DNA from 4 places in the Streptomyces sp. NPDC088785 genome. Region 3 is predicted to be linked to each of the others. Evidence: riboswitches for the same ligand, from Rfam matches in the RefSeq annotation. Region 3 holds a riboswitch; each other region holds the start of a gene.
What was found. A riboswitch is a leader RNA that binds a small molecule or an ion and turns the genes downstream of it on or off. The one in region 3 is predicted to bind cyclic di-AMP.
Positions count from the first base shown of each region.

Region 1: it holds a riboswitch for cyclic di-AMP, as region 3 does, so the genes downstream of both, ACIP5K_RS22480 (transglycosylase family protein) here and ACIP5K_RS10555 (M23 family metallopeptidase) in region 3, are expected to answer to the same signal.
Region 2: it holds a riboswitch for cyclic di-AMP, as region 3 does, so the genes downstream of both, ACIP5K_RS24230 (C40 family peptidase) here and ACIP5K_RS10555 (M23 family metallopeptidase) in region 3, are expected to answer to the same signal.
Region 4: it holds a riboswitch for cyclic di-AMP, as region 3 does, so the genes downstream of both, ACIP5K_RS14660 (LysM peptidoglycan-binding domain-containing M23 family metallopeptidase) here and ACIP5K_RS10555 (M23 family metallopeptidase) in region 3, are expected to answer to the same signal.

Region 1 covers NZ_JBIVKH010000008.1:99,446-103,887, reverse strand. Annotated here, with positions in the region: gene ACIP5K_RS22495 (nucleoside triphosphate pyrophosphohydrolase) at 1-42, shown strand, start outside; gene ACIP5K_RS22490 (cytochrome P450) at 87-1,322, opposite strand; gene ACIP5K_RS22485 (transglycosylase family protein) at 1,654-2,706, shown strand; cyclic di-AMP (ydaO/yuaA leader) riboswitch at 2,887-3,044, shown strand; gene ACIP5K_RS22480 (transglycosylase family protein) at 3,049-3,759, shown strand; gene eno (phosphopyruvate hydratase) at 4,035-4,442, shown strand, end outside.
Region 2 covers NZ_JBIVKH010000009.1:161,818-166,259, forward strand. Annotated here, with positions in the region: gene ACIP5K_RS24210 (8-amino-7-oxononanoate synthase) at 1-393, shown strand, start outside; gene ACIP5K_RS24215 (DUF397 domain-containing protein) at 374-598, opposite strand; gene ACIP5K_RS24220 (helix-turn-helix domain-containing protein) at 659-1,510, opposite strand; gene ACIP5K_RS24225 (ATP-binding protein) at 1,793-2,257, shown strand; gene ACIP5K_RS24230 (C40 family peptidase) at 2,608-3,081, opposite strand; cyclic di-AMP (ydaO/yuaA leader) riboswitch at 3,085-3,285, opposite strand; gene ACIP5K_RS24235 (hypothetical protein) at 3,619-3,927, opposite strand; gene ACIP5K_RS24240 (ATP-dependent Clp protease proteolytic subunit) at 3,935-4,442, opposite strand, start outside.
Region 3 covers NZ_JBIVKH010000003.1:21,322-25,763, forward strand. Annotated here, with positions in the region: gene ACIP5K_RS10545 (PrsW family intramembrane metalloprotease) at 1-482, shown strand, start outside; gene ACIP5K_RS10550 (aldo/keto reductase) at 523-1,476, opposite strand; gene ACIP5K_RS10555 (M23 family metallopeptidase) at 1,618-2,685, opposite strand; cyclic di-AMP (ydaO/yuaA leader) riboswitch at 2,697-2,833, opposite strand; gene ACIP5K_RS10560 (PP2C family protein-serine/threonine phosphatase) at 3,049-4,158, opposite strand; tRNA gene ACIP5K_RS10565 (tRNA-Met) at 4,316-4,389, opposite strand; gene ACIP5K_RS10570 (alginate lyase family protein) at 4,437-4,442, opposite strand, start outside.
Region 4 covers NZ_JBIVKH010000004.1:145,946-150,387, reverse strand. Annotated here, with positions in the region: gene ACIP5K_RS14675 (TetR/AcrR family transcriptional regulator) at 1-237, shown strand, start outside; gene ACIP5K_RS14670 (SIMPL domain-containing protein) at 250-1,011, opposite strand; gene ACIP5K_RS14665 (SGNH/GDSL hydrolase family protein) at 1,143-1,928, opposite strand; gene ACIP5K_RS14660 (LysM peptidoglycan-binding domain-containing M23 family metallopeptidase) at 2,140-2,886, opposite strand; cyclic di-AMP (ydaO/yuaA leader) riboswitch at 2,892-3,062, opposite strand; gene ACIP5K_RS14655 (tyrosine-protein phosphatase) at 3,444-4,244, shown strand; gene ACIP5K_RS14650 (DUF6126 family protein) at 4,264-4,410, opposite strand; gene ACIP5K_RS14645 (helix-turn-helix domain-containing protein) at 4,407-4,442, opposite strand, start outside.

The DNA of each region.
Region 1 (4,442 bases), on a different contig from region 3:
CGCGCCTACCGCGACGCGGTGCGCGGCGCCGAGGGACTGTAGCCGGGGGCCGGGGGCCGGGGGACTGTAGGGGCGTAGGGCCGCGCTCAGCGGGGGGCGAACTCCACCGGCAGCGTCCGCAGCCCCCGCATGATGAGCCCGCCGCGCCAGCGCAGCTCGGCGGGGTCCGCGCCGAGCCGCAGGTCCGGCAGCCGGGTCAGCAGGGTCGCCAGCGCCGTCTGCCCCTCCAGCCGGGCGAGCGGGGCGCCGACGCAGTAGTGGATGCCGTGCCCGTACCCCAGGTGCTTGGTGTCGCGGCGGGCCAGGTCGAGGGTGTCGGGGGCGTCGAACCGGGCCGGGTCGCGGTCGGCCGCCGCGAGCACCACGAGCACCGGGTCGCCCACGGCGACCGGGACGCCGCCGATCTCCAGGTCCTCGGTCGCGTACCGCCAGGTCGCCATCTCCACCGGCCCGTCGAAGCGCAGCAGCTCCTCCACGCCCGTCTCCAGCAGCCCGTGCTCGCCCCGCGCGAGCGCGTCCTGGAGGACGGCCCGCTGCCCGGGGTGGCGCAGCAGGGCGTGGGTGCCGTTGCCGATCAGGTTGATGGTCGTCTCGAAGCCGGCGAACAGCAGCACGAAGCACATCGCCACCACCTCGTCCTCGGTGAGGTGCTCGCCGTGGTCGGAGGCGCGGATGAGGCCGGAGATCAGGTCGTCGCCGTCGCCGAGGCGCTTGCGGTGGATGAGGTCGGCGAGATAGCGGCGGATCTTCTTCACGGCGCGGGCGACGCCGCCGCGCGGCCCCTTGCCGTGACGGATCATCATGCCCGCCCAGTCCCGCAGGTCGTCCTGGTCCTCGCGCGGGACGCCGAGCAGGTCGCAGATCGCGTAGATGGGCAGCGGGAAGGCGAACTCGTGGATGAGGTCGGCGCTGCCGCGCGCCGCGAAGCCGTCGATGAGGCCGTCCGTCAGTTCCTGCACGCGCGGCGCGAACTCGGCCACCCGGCGCGGGGTGAACGCCTTGGAGACCAGGCGCCGCAGCCGGGTGTGGTCCGGCGGGTCGATGTTCAGCAGATGGGTCATCAGGCCGGCGCTGCGCTCGCCGGGGATGCCGGTCCTGCTCCTGCCTTGCGCGTCGTCCGCGTGGTGCACCGGGTTCTTCGACAGCCGCGGGTCCGCGAGCGCCTGACGCGCGTCCGCGTACCGGGTCACGAGCCACGCCTCGACGCCGCTGGGCAGGGTGGTGCGGTGCACGGGGGAGTGCTCGCGCAGCCAGGCGTAGGCGGGATACGGATCGGTGGCGAACTCCCAGGTGAAGAGTTCGGGGGCGGGCGCGGTGTTCACATCCCGACCGTACCCGGAGGCGGTCCGGCCAGCGGGAACGCGTGTGACCGGTGCCACTCGGCGCCGTGCGCGCGGGCGGCACGGGATGGTTTGTCGGCATCCCGGAAAGCCGCGAACGGGGCCCATTCACCGCACAGTTCACGACGGCCCACAGACCCCCGAAAGCTGACGTTGTGTCAAATCTGTGATGGAGGCGTGATCTACGCTGCATCGACTTGTGACAAGCGTTCGAGTCCCGCTACGTTCACCAGTCATCGCGACACACGCACAACAGGCACCACGCATCCACCTTGTCGCGTGCAGCTGTATCAGTCTCGCGAAAGGCAACCGCATGCTCTCCGGGAACGGTCGACACCGTCGCCCCCGCCAGGCCCCTGCTCTCGTCGTCGCCGCCGGGGTCACCGGCAGCGCCATCGCGATCCCGCTGCTCGGCGCCACCGGCGCGCACGCGGCGACGGCCACCACGTGGGACAAGGTCGCCGAGTGCGAGAGCGGCGGGCAGTGGAGCCTGGACGCGCGCAACGGCTACTACGGCGGCCTTCAGTTCTCGCAGGAGATGTGGGAGGAGTACGGCGGTCTCGACTACGCCCCGCGCGCCGACCAGGCCAGCCGCTCGCAGCAGATAGCCGTCGCCGAGAAGGTCCTCGACGCCAAGGGGCCGAGCGCCTGGCCGAGCTGCTCGGCCACCGCCGGCCTGGCGCAGGGCGCCGGCTCGGCGGACGTCGACCCGGGCGCGAGTGCCACCCCCAAGGCCCCCGGCGACGGCGGTGCGACGGCCGGGACGGACTCCGGCTCGGACTCCGGCTCGGACTCGGGTTCGAACTCCGGCGCGGACGCGGACGCGAGTGCGGATCCGGGAGACAAGAATCACGACGGATCCGGCGCATCGGACAAGGTGTCGGACAAGGCGTCGGACGATGCCACGGACGGCGCGTCGGACGCGGCGTCGGACGGCCCGTCCGACGGCCCGTCGGCGGACGACTCCGCCGCTACCTCGGGTAACAGCGAGGAGGGCGGGGCGAGTGACGCCGCGTCGGCTCCGTCCGGCACCGCCTCGCCGGACTCCCCGGACACCGCCGCCGACGACTCCACCGCCCCCGCCGACGCCTCCGCGGGCGGCCGGCACCGGGGCGACCGCGCCACCGACGACGGCGCCGACTCGCGTACGGGCGACGGCCGTCACGCCTCGCGCGACGAGCGGCGCGACGGCGACGCCTATGTGGTCCGCTCGGGTGACAACCTCTGGGACATCGCCGACGCCCAGAACGTGCCCGGCGGGTGGTCCGCGCTCTACGACGCGAACCAGAAGACGGTCGGTACCGACCCGAACCTCATCCTCCCTGGTCAGAGTCTGGATCTTGGGTCTGAATCGGTCGAAAAGTAGCGGGAGTTACGGGGTCTTTGAGGCCTGTATGTCCGCTTTTGATCGAGTGAGACATGAGTCTCAAAGACCCTGATCGTCTTTGAAATCGGGCGGATCCACTGCTTACGGTCTGACCGCTCGCCACAGCGGGCCCCGACGGACGTCACGCCGAATCCTGCCAACGTCCGTACGGGAACAGTCGACGCGTAAGCGCCGTAGGCAGGAGCGGGGGACCCAGGTAAGCCGCCGTCGAGGGAGACCGAGACGGCTTGGGGTTAAGCCGCGCACAAGGATGCGCGGCCGGGCACTCACTGGCCCGAACCCGACAGCTCACCTCGTAGGCGTCGGTGAGGGGATCTCTCCATGCTGCTTTCCAGCAAGGGCAAGCACCGCCGCCCGTCCAAGGCCGTCCGTGTCGCCACGCTCGCCGGTGTCGCCGGTGCCGCCGTCGCCGTCCCGCTGATGGGCGCCACCTCGGCCTCCGCCGCCTCCGCCTCCGAGTGGGACCAGGTCGCGCAGTGCGAGTCCGGCGGCAACTGGTCGATCAACACGGGCAACGGTTTCTCCGGCGGCCTCCAGTTCTCGCCGTCCACCTGGGCGGCCTACGGCGGCACGCAGTACGCGTCCTCCGCCGCGGGCGCCTCCAAGGCCCAGCAGATCTCGGTCGCCGAGAAGGTCCTCGCCTCGCAGGGCAAGGGCGCCTGGCCGAGCTGCGGCGTGGGCCTCTCGGGCGCCTCCACGGGCAACTCCGCCCCGGCCCCCCAGCAGGACACCCAGCAGTCCCAGCCGCAGCAGCAGCAGCCGCAGCAGAGCCAGCCGCAGCAGCAGAAGTCGACCGAGCAGCACACCGACTCCTCGGCCGCCTCCCGCTCGCAGTCGCGCGACACCGTCACCACCCCCACCGGCCAGAAGGTCGAGAAGGGCGACGGCGAGTACAAGGTCAAGACCGGCGACACCCTCAGCAAGATCGCCGACGCGCACGGCACGGACTGGCAGAAGGTGTTCAAGCTCAACAAGGACATCGTCAAGAACGCCGACCTGATCTTCCCGGGTCAGCAGCTCCACCTGAAGTAGGACCGCGCGGGAGTGCCGCGGGCCCGGCGTCGGCGGACGCCGGGTCACCGGCCGCACCCCCGTCCCCACTCCCCGGTGGGCCGCTCACCTGAGCAGCCCCCGCCCCATGCAGCGGGCGGGGGCTGCTGTCTTTGTTCCGTTAAGAAACATTTCGCTCTGGGCGTTGTCCACTGGCCGGGCGGTCGGATGGCCGATGCCTCGGAGCCGGTTAGGCTCAGAGGGTGCGGGACCGAACCAACCGGCCCCGCACCGTCCGCGTCACATCCCAGAAGGAGATGCTCGTGCCGTCCATCGACGTCGTCGTAGCCCGGGAAATCCTGGACTCCCGAGGCAACCCCACGGTCGAGGTCGAGGTCGGCCTCGACGACGGCAGCACGGGTCGTGCTGCCGTTCCGTCGGGCGCCTCCACCGGTGCCTTCGAGGCCATCGAACTCCGTGACGGTGACCCCAACCGTTACCTCGGCAAGGGCGTCGAGAAGGCCGTCCTCGCCGTCATCGAGCAGATCGGCCCGGAGCTGGTCGGCTACGACGCCACCGAGCAGCGCCTGATCGACCAGGCGATGTTCGACCTGGACGCCACGGACAACAAGGGCTCGCTGGGCGCCAACGCCATCCTCGGCGTCTCGCTCGCCGTCGCGCACGCCGCTTCCGAGGCGTCCGACCTGCCGCTCTTCCGCTACCTG
Region 2 (4,442 bases), on a different contig from region 3:
ATCTTCGACACCGGCCTCGCGCCGGCCGCCGTCGGCGCCGCGCTCGCGGCGCTGCGTCTGCTGCGCCGCGAACCCCGGCGGGCGGCACGGGCCCGCGAGGTCGCGGCGACGCTGCATCAACTCCTCGTGGCCGAGGGCCTGTCGGCCGTCCGTCCGCAGGCGGCGGTGGTCTCGGTGCGCGCACCCTCGCCCGAGGGGGCGGTGCGCTGGGCCGCGGCCTGCCGGGCGGCGGGACTGGCGGTGGGCTGTTTCCGTCCGCCGTCCGTGCCGGACGGCGTCTCACGGCTGCGGCTGACCGCCCGCGCCGACCTCACCGACGAACAGGTCGCCGAGGCCGTGCGGGTGATCAGTCGGACAGCTCCCCGGGGCGCGGTCAGCGCAGGGAGCCGATGAACCCCTCCCAGGCGGAGGGGGCGAACAGCACGGCGGGACCCGCCGTGTTCTTGGAGTCGCGGACGGCCAGCAGGCCGGCCGCGGGCCCCGAGGGCAAGGGGGCCGTCTCCACACAGTTGTTGGCGCCCGTGCTGCGGCTGCTGCGCCGCCACTGTGCGCCGCTCAGCGACATGCTGTCGGAAACGTACCGAGGCAGTGCATTCATGGTGCCTCCCTGACGCAGTGCCGGTGCGTGACGGAGCGTCGGCGACCCCCGCACGTCCGGCTATCCGGCTATCTGTGCGATGAACTTCAGTGAGTCCTCGGGTGGAAGAGCGTGTCCCAGAAGAGCTTCGAAGGCGTCCGTGTACGCGGTGAGATCGTCTTTCCGCTCAAGGTAGAGACTACTCGTCAAATGGTCGAGAACAACCACGTCCAGATCAGTTGTGTTCGGAAAGGAGAACACAACGAAAGGACCGGTGATACCGATGTGCCCACCTGCGGAGAAGGGAAGCGCCTGAATCCGGACATGCGGCAGCTGGGCCACCTCGGCCAAATGTGCCAATTGCCTTTGCAGAATGTCTTTTCCGCCCACTTCGCGGCGGAGTACGGCCTCGTCCAGGATGGCCGTCAGGTGCAGGGGCGTCTCCGCGTGCAGCACCGCCTGTCGCGCGAGACGCACGTCCACCAGCGACTCGATATGCCGCTCGGGCATGCCACCGAGAACGGATCGTGTCACCGCGTAGGCGTACTCCGGCGTCTGCAACAGCCCCGGCATCACACTGGTCTCCAGCGTCCTGATCCGGCACGCCTGTGATTCCAGGCTGATGAAGTCGCGGTACAGCGGCGGCAGAAGTCCGCGATAGGCGTGCCACCAATGGTGCCCGCCGGCATCCTCGGCCCCCGCCAACGCCACGACGAGTTCGCGAAGTTGGGGGTCTTTCGCCTCGAATGCGTCGAGCAGCCGCAGCACGTCCGAGCCCGTCACACCGCTGCGCCCCGTCTCGATCCGGCTCACTTTCGACTGGTGCCAGCCGACCAGTCGCGCGGCTTCACCACTGGTGAGTCCGGCTCCCACGCGCAGCGCGCGCAATTCGGCACCCAGCTTGCGGCGGCGCACCGCGGGACCGTACTTCATGCTGTCTCCTCTGGCCCTCGGGCCGCACGGCCGCTCTCTCCCGGCCCGTACGGGGACGGCTCCTGAGCAGACGGTAGAGGAACCGGCGCGCGCTCGCCCAAATACGGTCTACCGTCGCAGAGTTCACCGCTTCGGGCGACAGATATATGCATATCTTGGGGGATCGGCACCCTGGGAGCGCATCCAAGTGGCACGCTGGCGCGAAGCAGTAGCCGGGGCCCGGGAGTGAAGCATCCGCGGCGGGCGGTCGAGCGGCCCCGAAAGGAAAGGGACGACTTCGCCATGGCAGACCACCAGGAAGCATCCGTCACGCTGCCGAGCGATCCCGCGTCGGTCCCCACGGCCCGGAGGTATGTGAGCAACGTGCTGACGGAGTGGGGCATGCCGGGGGACTGCGACGCGGCGGACACCGTCCGGCTGATCGTCTCGGAACTCGTGACGAACGCGGTGCAGCACACCCGCGGGCAGTCCCCCACCTTCACCGTCGAGCTGGAACTGGAGCGGGACGAGCACCTGCGGATCGGTGTGACGGACAGCCACCCCCGCTACCCCCGGCGGCTGCCTGCCGCGGTGCAGCAGGACAACGGGCGGGGCATGGTCATCATCCGCTGTCTGGCGGCCGAGTGCGGCGGCCGGCTCTCGGTCTGTCCGACCGCCGAGGGCGGTAAGACGGTGTGGATCGCCCTGCCGTGGAGGAGCACCCTGTCCGAGCCCGGCGGCGCCGTCCACCAGGCACCCACGCGCTGAGCGCGGCGCGCCCGTGGGGCGTCGGCCCGGCGGCGGTCCGACACCGGACACGCGTCCGACCCCGGACATGTCCCGCTCGGCAGCGGCCCGGACCGGGAAGGGCCCCGCCCGGTACGTCGCGCGGCACGGCAGGGCACGGCACGGCTCGGCAGAGCACGGCACGGCGGCACGCGGCCGCTTCCGGGCCCCTCGGAGGCGTTTCCGGGCCCGCCGGGGGCGCCGCGCACGCGCCACCGCAGGGCGTGCGAGGGACCGCGAGGGCCCCGCGTGCCAGGGCGGCAGGCGGCAGGCGGTGGGCGAGGGGTGGTCCGGCGCCGGGCCACCCTCCGCGGACAGGTCCGTCCCGGGCGTCAGCGCACCCGGCCGTACCAGACGCTCTTGGTCCAGATCTTCTCCAGCCGCACCACGGCCCCCGTCTTCGGGGAGTGCCAGATCCGTCCCTTGCCGGCGTAGATGCCGACGTGGTAGACGCTCCGGCCCGAGTGGAAGAACACCAGATCGCCGCGTTTGCGCTGGGACCCGGCGACATGGTGGGTCTTGTTGTACTGCTGCGCGGCGGTGCGGGGCAGCTTCTTGCCCGCCCGCTTGAACGAGTAGAGCGTGAGCCCCGAGCAGTCGAACCGGTGCGGTCCCGAGGCGCCCCACTTGTACGGCGCGCCCTTCTTCGACGCCGCGACCTGGAGGGCCTTGGACGAGGCCACGGCGGCTGACGCCGCGGGCGCGGCGCCGGGGACCATCAGCCCGGCGCCCGCGACGGCGAGCGTCAGGGCCGAGGCCGTACCGGCCCGGGTCAGCAGCGACGGGACACGATTCAGCGCGGTCATGCGCAACCCTTCGTCAGCCGCCTGCGAAGGATGACCTGTCGGGTTCGGGCTGGCGAAGATGCCCGGCCGCGGCTGCGGCTTCACCCCAAGGAACGCTCGCAGCGGGTGCTGCGGCGGCCCGTCGTGCCTGGGTCCTCCACTCCTGCCGATCCACTCCTGTCGACCTGGCATCCGGGCGGCGGCAGGACTCGGCGTCCGCACGGACCGCCCCGCCGCTGCGGCGGGGGCTTGTCGTCGGAGGGATCTTGACCCACCTTTGCCAGGAAAACCGAGTCGAACCGGCGGTAAGTGAGGCTCCTCACGCTTGACCCGTTCAGGTGGACAGTGCGGCTTTCGGGAACCGGCGGCCACCCCCGACCACGCCCGCACCAGGCACGGAACCGAAAATTCCGGGGTCCGGCTACCGTGGTCGCGCAACTCTTGCGGTCGCGCCGTCTACTCATATCTACGCCATCCGGGGGTACTCCTTCCGGGCCGTTTCCCGCCGTGGCCGGACGGCGTGACCGTCGACGAGCGCCGGGTGACCCCGACTGTTCGTCAGGAGGCGTTTTCTGGCGGCAATGTGACTGATCGTGTCCGCCTCTCGCCGTCCAGGACGCGCAGCGCCCGCGCCAGCGTCTCCGCGTGCACCCGGCTCTCGCCCCGCTGGTGCATCAGCGTCAGGGCGTCCCGGAGCGCCACCGCCCGGCCCACCAGCGCCTGGGCGGCCCGCAGGCCCCGATAGGTGTCGTCGCCGCGCGCCGGATTGATGCGGGCCAGCAGATCGACCACGGCCAGATAGCTGTCGACCAGGTCGCACTCGGCGCGGGTCAGCGCGGGCAGCGGCGGAAGTTCGGGTGGATACACGGCCGCCTCACCTCGCGCCCTGCGCGCCCTGCTGGTTCTTCCGGTTCTGCACGACGTGGTCCACCAGGCCGTACTCCAGGGCCTGCCGGGCCGTGAGCACCGTGTCCCGCTCGATGTCCGCGCCGATCCGCTCCGCCGTCCTGCCCGAGTGGCGCGCGAGCAGTTCCACCAGCCGCTCCCGGGTGCGCACCATCTCGCGGGCCTGGATCTCCAGGTCGGTGGGCTGCCCCTGGGCCGGCTCGGCCAGCGCGGGCTGGTCGAGCACCACGCGGGCCCCCGGGAGCGCCATCCGGCGACCCGGCACCCCCGCGGCCAGCAGCACCGCGGCGACGGACGCGGCCTGCCCCAGGCAGGTCGTCTCCACCGGGCAGCTGACGTACTGCATCGTGTCGTAGATCGCCGTCATGGCGCTGAACGAGCCCCCGGGGGAGTTGATGTACAGCGCGACGCTCCGCTCCGGCGCCGTGTACTCGAGGTGCATCAGCTGCGCGATCACATCGTTCGCCGACGTGTCG
Region 3 (4,442 bases):
AGTACGGCTTCTTCGCCGTGTACGCGGTCTTCATGGTGCCGGTCTTCGGCCTGCTGACCTGGCTCGCGGTGTACACGCGCCAGCGCGAACTGCGCACCGTGCGCGAGGAGCTGCCCGCGTACGTGGCGGCGGGCTGGCTGACCTTCCCCGAACCGTTCGGGCTCGGCTCGCTCAAGGCGCGCCGCCTGGCGCGGGAGTTCGCCGCGCACTACGGCGGGCGGCCGGCGGCGGAGGCGCTCGCCGCGTACGAGACGGACGCGACGTCCCTGGCCCTGCTGCGGCGCCGGGGGCGCGGGGGCCGGGCCGGCGCCGACTTCGTCGTGCGGGAGCGGGAACTCCTGGAGGCGCTGTGGGAGCGGCGCGCCGCGGCACGGCCGGCCCTCGCCTACGGGGCGCGGCTCGCGGCCCCGGTCCGCCGGCCGCCGGTGTACACGGGCCCGCGGCCGACGCCGGGACCCGCGTACAACCCCTACCGGTACTAGACCCTGCCGCCACCGGGCCGGTCCGGGTGCGGGGCGGCTGCTAGGCGGACGCCTCGGTCAGCCGCGCCAGCTCGGCGTCGGTCAGCTCCAGTTCGGCGACGGCCAGCAGCGCGGGCAGCTGCGCGGCGGTGCGCGCGGAGGCGATCGGCGCGGTGACGGTGGGCCGGGAGGCGAGCCAGGCGAGCGCGACGGTGGCGACCTCGGCGTCGTGCGCCCGGGCGACCTCGTCGAGCGCGGCGAGGACCCGCTGCCCGCGCCCGGTCTCCAGGTAGCCGGCGGCCTTGTCGGCGCGGACGCTGTCGACGCTGACGCCCGGACGGTACTTGCCGGTGAGGAAGCCGGAGGCCAGCGACCAGTACGGGGCCGCGCCCAGGCCGGCGCGCGAGGCGATGTCCTGGCGGGCGCCCTCGTAGGTGTCGCGCGAGACGAGGTTGTAGTGCGGCTGGATGGCCACATAGCGGGCCAGGCCCTCGCGGTCGGAGAAGTCCAGGGACTCCTGGAGCCGCTCCGGCGAGATGTTGGAGACGGCGATGTGCCGCACCTTGCCGGCCTTCACCAGCTCGTCGAGCGCCCCGATGATCTCCTCGACCGGGATCGTCTCGTCGTCGTCGAAGTGCGTGTAGTAGAGGTCGATGTAGTCGGTGTCGAGGCGGCGCAGGGAGGCGTCGGCGGCGGCCTTGATGGTGTCGCCGCGCAGGCCGGGGAAGTCGGGGTGGCGGCCGACCTTGGTCGCGATGACGACGTCGTCGCGCCGCCCGCGCGCCCTGGCCCACTTGCCGATCAGCGTCTCGGACTCGCCGCCCTTGTTGCCCGGGGCCCAGGAGGAGTACGAGTCGGCGGTGTCGATGAAGTTGCCGCCGCCCGCGACGTAGGCGTCGAGCACCTCGAAGCTGGCGGCCTCGTCGGCGGTGAAGCCGAAGACGTTGCCGCCGAGGCAGAGCGGGAAGACGTCGAGACCGGAGGGGCCGAGGGGGCGCAGAACGGAAGAAGTCATGCCGTGCTTCAACGCCGTTGCGGAGCACGTCATTCCGTGCGCGGGCCGGTCCGCGCCTCAAGGGCAGGCAAAACCGGCGGCCCTGGCGTCGGGGGGTTGCCGCCAGGACCGCCGGAGCCCGCGTACCGGCGGGCCGGTGGCTCAGGGAGTGAGGCCCCGCTCGCGCAGCCAGGCGGCCGGGTCGATGCCGGTGGCGTCGCCGCCGGGGTGGACCTCCAGGTGGAGGTGGGGGCCGGTGACGTTGCCGGTGGCGCCGACGCGGCCGATGACATCGCCGGTGGAGACCTTCTGGCCGGCGCTGACGTTGAGCGACGACTGGTGGCAGAACCACAGCTCGGTGCCGTCGTCGAGGGTGATGATCGTGCGGTAGCCGTACGCGCCCGCCCAGCCCGCCTCCGTGACGGTGCCGGAGTGGACGGCGTGGATCGGGGTACCCGTGGGAGCGGCGAAGTCCAGGCCCGTGTGGTAGCCGGAGGACCACATGGCGCCGGGCTGTCCGAAGGTGCCGGTGAGCGTGTAGGAGGCGACGGGGAGCTTGTAGCTCTTGGCCAGCTCGGCGAGGCGCTCGGCCTCGGCTCTCTTCCGGGCCTCCTCCGCCGCCTTCTTCTTCTCGGCGGCCTGCTTCTTGTCGGCCGCCTCCTGCTTGGCGGCGGCCTCGTCGGCGGCCTGCTGCGCGGCTGCCTCCTCGGCGGCCCGCTGCGCGGCGGCGTCGGCGGCGTCCTGCTGGGTCTCGGCCTGGGCCAGGATCCGGGTGCGCAGCGCCTCGCCCGCGTCCGACGTGCCGTTGCCGACCGTGGTGAGCGGGGTGGCGGCGGTGTCGGAGCCGCCGGAGCCGCCGGAGCCGCCGGAGTCGCCGGACTGCGCGGAGCCGCCGGATATGAGCGCGCCGACGCCCGGCAGCGAAGCGGCCTCGGGCAGCGAGTCCTTGACGGACGACAGGTCGGGCAGGGAGAGGTGGACGGCGGGCTTGCCGCCCTGCGCGGTGGCGATGCCGCCCGCGCCGACGGCGGCGATCACGCCGACGCCGAGGACGGTGGAGCTGCGCGCGAGCCCTCCGCGCTGCCGGGCCACGCGGTGCCGCCCGCGGACGGGGCGGACGGAGTCCTCGGTGGGGTTCCATTCCTCCCAGGTCTCGCTCCGGGGGCCGAACGCGTCGTTCGACGGATCCTTCGACGAGGAGAACTCGGGGGCAGGCCGGTTCGACGCCACGGGGGCGCTCTCCTTTCCTTCCTTCTCGCCTACCGGGTTAGCTGACGGGTTCGGAGCAGGAAGGTCTCCTACGGGCATACGAAGATGCCCGATTCACCCCAAGTTGGTGGTTCCCCGGCTCCCTTGCGGGATTAAGCGCGTGCGCGCGGAGCCGTCGCTGGTGACGGCTGGGACGACCGCGCTGCGTTATCGAACGTTAATAGACAGCCGACAGTAATTCCAAGCTGTTCCTACTGATCGTTCACGCCTTTGGCCAGGATTTAACGGGTCAAGAACGGCTATAACCGCCCGACTTGGCCGACGACGGTAACCGGCCACCTTTCTGATGGTTCGTCAATTGTTATGGGCGGTGTCTGCGCAGCGTCACGGCCGCCGGACCGCGAGCAGCGCCATGTCGTCCGTCGCGCCGCCGCCGGTGTGCGCGCGCACCTCCGCGGCGAGCGACAGGAGCAGCTCGTCGGGCCCGGGGAAGATCCGCCCGGACAGCCGGTCCGCCGGATCGTAGAAGACGCCCGCGGCGTCCCGCGCCTCGGACAGCCCGTCGGTGTACAGCAGCAGGGTGGCCCCGGCCGGGAACGGGGCCTCGGCGACCCGGTCCGGCCAGGACCCGAGCTCGCCCATGCCGAGCGGCAGCGCCCCCACGCCGTCGACGACCGGGATCATCCGGACGGTGCCGTCGCCGAGCAGCAGGATCGGCTCGGGGTGGCCGCGGTTGACGATGCGGACGCGGGAGTCGCCGTGCGGGATCTCGGCGAGCACGGCGGTGGTGAAGCCCTCGAAGTCGTCGATGCCGTCGCGCCGGGTGCCCTCGCGGGCCAGCGCCCGCTCCAGGCGCAGGGCGACCGCCTCCAGGCTGCCCTCCTGCTCGGCGGCCTCCCGGAACGCCCCGATGACCACGGCGACCGCCGAGACCGCGCCCATGCCCTTGCCGCGCACGTCCCCCACGACGATGCGCACGCCGAACGGGGTGTCCTGGACGGCGTACAGGTCGCCGCCGATGAAGGCACCGGCCTGCGCGGCCTCGTAGCGCGCGGCGATGGCGAGCCCGCCGATCCGGCCGGCCGGTTCGGGCAGCACGGCGAACTGGGCGGCCTGGGCGATCCGCCGGGCCGAGTCCAGCTGCTCGTTCCCGCGCCGCACGATCCGGTTGATGAAGCAGGCGAGCACGCAGACGGTGGCCACGGTCGCCATCTCGGTGACGATGTCGGTGCCGACCCGCTGGGTGTACCGGAAATGGACGACGAGGATCGCCAGGATCGACCCGATCCCGGCCAGGACCGTGCTCCGCAGCGAGAAGAACGGGGCGCTGACCAGGGGAGCCGCGCTGAACAGCGGAGCCCCGGAGAAGCCGGAGGGGGTCACGTACTCGTAGCAGGCACCGCCGAGGATCAGCAGGACCGGCAGCGCCCGCAGGAACCACCGGGTGCCGCTGCTCTCCGCCACCGATCTGTGCCGCCCTGCGCGCTTCCCCACCGCTCGTCTCCTGCCACGTCCGCGCCCGGTTTACGGCGTCTCGTCAAGGGTTCCCGGGGAGCGCGGCGGCGGCGACCTGGTGTGGGCCGTACGGGTGGCGGGCGCACGAAAACGACCGAGGCCGGAATCTCGATGAGATTCCGGCCTCGGCCTTCAGTAGCGGGGACAGGATTTGAACCTGCGACCTCTGGGTTATGAGCCCAGCGAGCTACCGAGCTGCTCCACCCCGCGTCGGTGAACCTGACTCTACGCCATGGTGGACGCGGAACGCCAATCCGTCAGGC
Region 4 (4,442 bases), on a different contig from region 3:
CGGTGGAAGGCGGCCCTCGCCGAGGTCGTCGCCGAAGGGGTGGCGGCGGGCGAGTTCAGCTGTCCCGACCCGATGGCCGCGGCGCTGCGCCTGACGGCCCTCCTCGACGGTCTCGCCGTGCAGATGACGACCTACGGGGGCGCCGTGTCCCGGGCCCGCACCCAGGAGTGGGTGGACGACGCGCTGGCCCGCGAACTGGGCCTGGAGCGGGCCCAGTTGACGTCGTCCGCCCGCTGACCTCGCCCGCCGTCACCGCAGTTCGTACACCTCGGTGACACCGACCTGGTCCTCGATCGTGCCGGGGGCCACGGGCACCTTCGCGGCGGCGTCGCCGAAGGCCGACATCGGCAGGGTGACGGGCCGCGCGCGGCCCTGGGAGTCCTCCCGCAGCGACACCAGGCGGCCGAGCCGGCGCCCGCTCAGCTTGGCGTACTGGACGGCCTTGCGGTGCGCGTCCGCGTGGGCGGCGGCGCGCGCGTGGGAGCGCAGGGCGGCCGGGTCCGCGACGTCGAAGACGACCCCGTCGACGCGGCCGGCGTCGCCGGTCGCGTCGGACACTGCCTGGAGCACGGCGCCGGTGCGCGCGAGGTCGCGGACGGTCACGGAGAAGGTCTGGGCGGCCTGGTAGCCGGTCACCTCGGAGGGGTCGCCGGGCTGCGGGCCGGAGGCCCGGACGGCGGTCAGGGAGAGGTTCTCGGTGCGCACGTCCCGGTCGGCGACGCCCGCCGCGCGCACGGCGCCGAGGAGCGCGTCCGCGGCGGCGCTCTGCGCGGCCAGGGCCTCCTTGCCGGTGGGCCGGGTGACCTCGACGCCCGCGGTGACGACCGCGAGGTCCGGGTCGGCGGTGGCCCGGCCCTCGCCGGTGACGGTCACCGTCGCCCGCTCGGGCGCCCGGGCCGCGCGGACGGTGGCCGGCGTCGCCGCGGGTGCCGCGGCGGCGGGCACCGCCGCCGTCCCGACGGCGAGCAGGGCGGCGGCGACGGCCACGCGATGACGGGTGCGTACGGGCATGGGGGCGGGTCCTTCCGTCGGGTCCGCCGAGAGGCGGGCAGCCGACATCCCAGCACCCGCACGGGCCCGCCGGCGGACGCCACTCCGCCCGGTCACCTCACCGGCTCAGGAACGGCCGGTCGGGGGCCGGTTCAGGAGGCGGACTGCAACTGGAGCTTGATCTCGTGCGGGTCGAGGACGCCCTTCGCCTGCACGCGGTCGCCGGAGGACTCGCCGCGCAGCCGGCGCCCGATCCACGGCACCAGGAACTCGCGCGCCCAGTGCATGTCGTCGCGCCGGATCGCGAACGTGCCGCGCGGCGGCAGCAGCGGCCAGCTCTGTTCCGGGTCGGCGGGCACCTCGATGCCCAGGGCCTGGGCGGCGCGCAGCGCGACGCGGGTGTGCCCCTCCGCGGCGAGGTGCAGCCGGTCGCCGTCCCAGGCCCTGCGGTCCTGGATGGACCGCAGGGACCACAGGTCGAGCATCACGCAGTCGTACCGGTCGGCGATGGCCCGCACGTGCATGTTGTAGGTGGCGATCTTGCCGCGCAGGTGCTTGAGGACGGCGACGTCACGGGTGTCGAAGCCGGTGGCGACCAGCACGGTGCCGGCGGCGCCGGAGAGCCGGGCCACGGCCTTCTCGAAGCGCTCGGCCACGTCGTCCGGGTCGGTGCCGGGACGGATGATGTCGTTGCCGCCCGCGACGAAGGACACCAGGTCGGGAGCGAGTTCGAGGGCGCGCGGGAGCTGGTCCTCGACGACCTGGTCGAGGAGCTTGCCGCGCACGGCGAGGTTCGCGTAGCGGAAGGTGTCCTCGGGCGCACGGTCGTCCAGGAGGACGGCGAGCCGGTCGGCCCAGCCGACGAAGGTCCCGCCGGGGCCGGGGTCCCCGACGCCCTCGGTGAAGCTGTCCCCCATCGCCGCGTAGGAACGGATCAGGCCGCCGTCCTGCGCGTGCGTCGCGTGGGCCGGGGTCGGTGCGTCCGTGAGTGCTCTCGATTCGTTTGCCACGACCACACATCTTTCACCCCGGCGTGTGACCTACGCGACCGTAACCAGGGGTTGACGAGTGGTGACAAACCACACCCGGCCCCCAGGGAATATCTGGGGGCCGGGTGTGGCGCACGGGGCGTACGGGGCGTGCCGTGGGTCAGCCGGTGACGCCGTGGCCGCGCAGGTAGGCGACCGGGTCGACGTCCGAGCCGTAGTTCGGGGTCGTGCGGATCTCGAAGTGCAGGTGCGGTCCGGTCACGTTGCCGGTCGCGCCGGACAGGCCGATCCGGGCGCCGGCCGTGACCGTCTGCCCCGCGGAGACGCCGACCGAGGACAGGTGGGCGTACTGGGAGTAGTAGCCGTCGGCGTTCTCGATGACGATCTGGTTGCCGTACGCGCCGCCGTCGCCCGCGGAGACCACGGTGCCGTTCGCGACGGCCTTGACCGGGGTGCCGGTGGGCACGACGAAGTCGGTGCCGGTGTGGTAGCCGCTGGACCACATGGCGCCGTTCGCGTGGTACGGCGTGCCGGCGGAGCCCTCGACGGGCATCGCGTAACCGCCGCCGGTGGTGGCGCTCGCCGGGGTGGCCGAGCCGCCCGCGCCGCCGAGGGTGAGCTTCGTGCCGGCCTTGATCAGGGACGCGTCGGCGCCGATGACGCTCCTGTTGTCCTGGTAGAGCCGCTTCCAGCCGCCCTCGACGTGCCGGTTCTGGGCGATCTTCGCGAGGGTGTCGCCGGACTTCACGGTGTACGTGGCCGGCGCGGCCCCGGCGGAGTCCGCGGCCTGCGCCCCGGTGGCACCGATGAGGGGCAGCGCGAGGGCGGCGCCCGAGACGGTGGTGAGGGCGGCGGCGCGGGTGGCGCGGCGGGTCTTCGGACGGCGGTGCTTCGCCTGTGCGGACATGGCGCTTTTCCTCTCCGTCGCCTGCGGGGTGAGCTGTCGGGTTCGGACGGGAGATGTCCGGCCGGATCCCGGGAAGGAGTCCGGCTGCACCCCGAGCCACGTCGGGAATTCCCTCGGCGGCGTACTGCCTGTGGGTCCCCCGCTCCTGCCGTCACGGGTTGTGGTGGGAACTCCGGGCGGCGGCAGGATTCGGCGTTCCGTCCGGTGTGATGGGTGACCGTAGGACAGGAATACGGGCCGCGACAAACAGCGCATTCGCCTTTCGGGATTCTGGTTGATCGTTTACGGGATTCCGCTGTGACCCTCTGTCGATGCCGCGCCTTTACCGGCGCCAATTCCTCCGGGAATTCCGCTCCCCGGCGATCGGGAGATCAACCACGCACCGTCACCGATATGAGCCCGCTCACGCACACGTACACAATCTTCCCCCACGTACGGATACTTGGTACTTAAAGGGGCAAAACAGACGGATGGTTGCCCGGGGAATCCATGTCGTATCGTCGGGTGCAGGCCCACCGGCGAGCGGCGCCGGCGCGCCCGATGCGGAGGAGCCCCACGTGACGCAGCACGCCCCGTCCACCGAGCCCGAACTGACCGCCGTGCGCAACTTCCGCGACGTGGGCGGCCTTCCGACCGTGGACGGCGGCCGCGTACGGCCCGGCGTGCTCTTCCGCAGCGGCCACCTCGCGCACGCCACCGCCGAGGACGCCGCGTTCCTGGCCTCCCTCGGGCTGCACACCGTCTTCGACTTCCGCAACGCGGCGGACCAGAAGCTGGAGGGCGCCGACGTCGAGCTGCCCGGCGTGCGCAACGTGAACCTGCCGCTGTCCGACCCGGCCGACGGCGCCGAGTTCTGGAAGATGGTGCGCGACGGCGACACCGACCAGCTGCGCGGGCTGCTCTCCGACGGGCGCGGCGCGCAGCGCATGATCACCTCGTATCGGAGCATCATCGGCGACCGCACCGCCGAGCACAGCCGGGTGCTGCACGCGATGGCCGACGACAGCACGCCGGCCCTGATGCACTGCGCGGCCGGCAAGGACCGTGCGGGCCTGTCCATCGCCGTGACGCTGCTCGCCGTCGGCGTCGAGCGGGACGCCATCGAGGCGGACTACCTGAAGTCGAACGAGCGGCACCGCCGCTACCGGGTCCGCCGCAACGGCACCGGCGCGGACGACGCCTACTCGGCCGAGGTGATGGAGCTGCTCGCGCCGCTCTTCGACGCCCGCGCCGAGTACCTGCACGCGGCCTTCGAGACCATCGAGCAGACGTGGGGCACCACGGACCGCTACTTCACGGAGGGGCTGCGGCTCGACGCGGCCGCCCGCGACCGGCTGCGCGAGCGCCTCGTCGACTGATCGGCGGCGCGGGGCCCCGTCAGCGGCTGCCGCCGAGCGTGAACAGCAGGTAGACGAACGCGGCGAAGGCGTGTCCCACGAAGACGTAGATCAGGACGCGCACCCAGATGCCGCGCGGCAGCTTGTCCTCGATGTCGCGGCCGCCCGGCCGTTCTGCGTCGCTCATGACATGCCTCCCAGGCACAGTGCGGTCGTCGG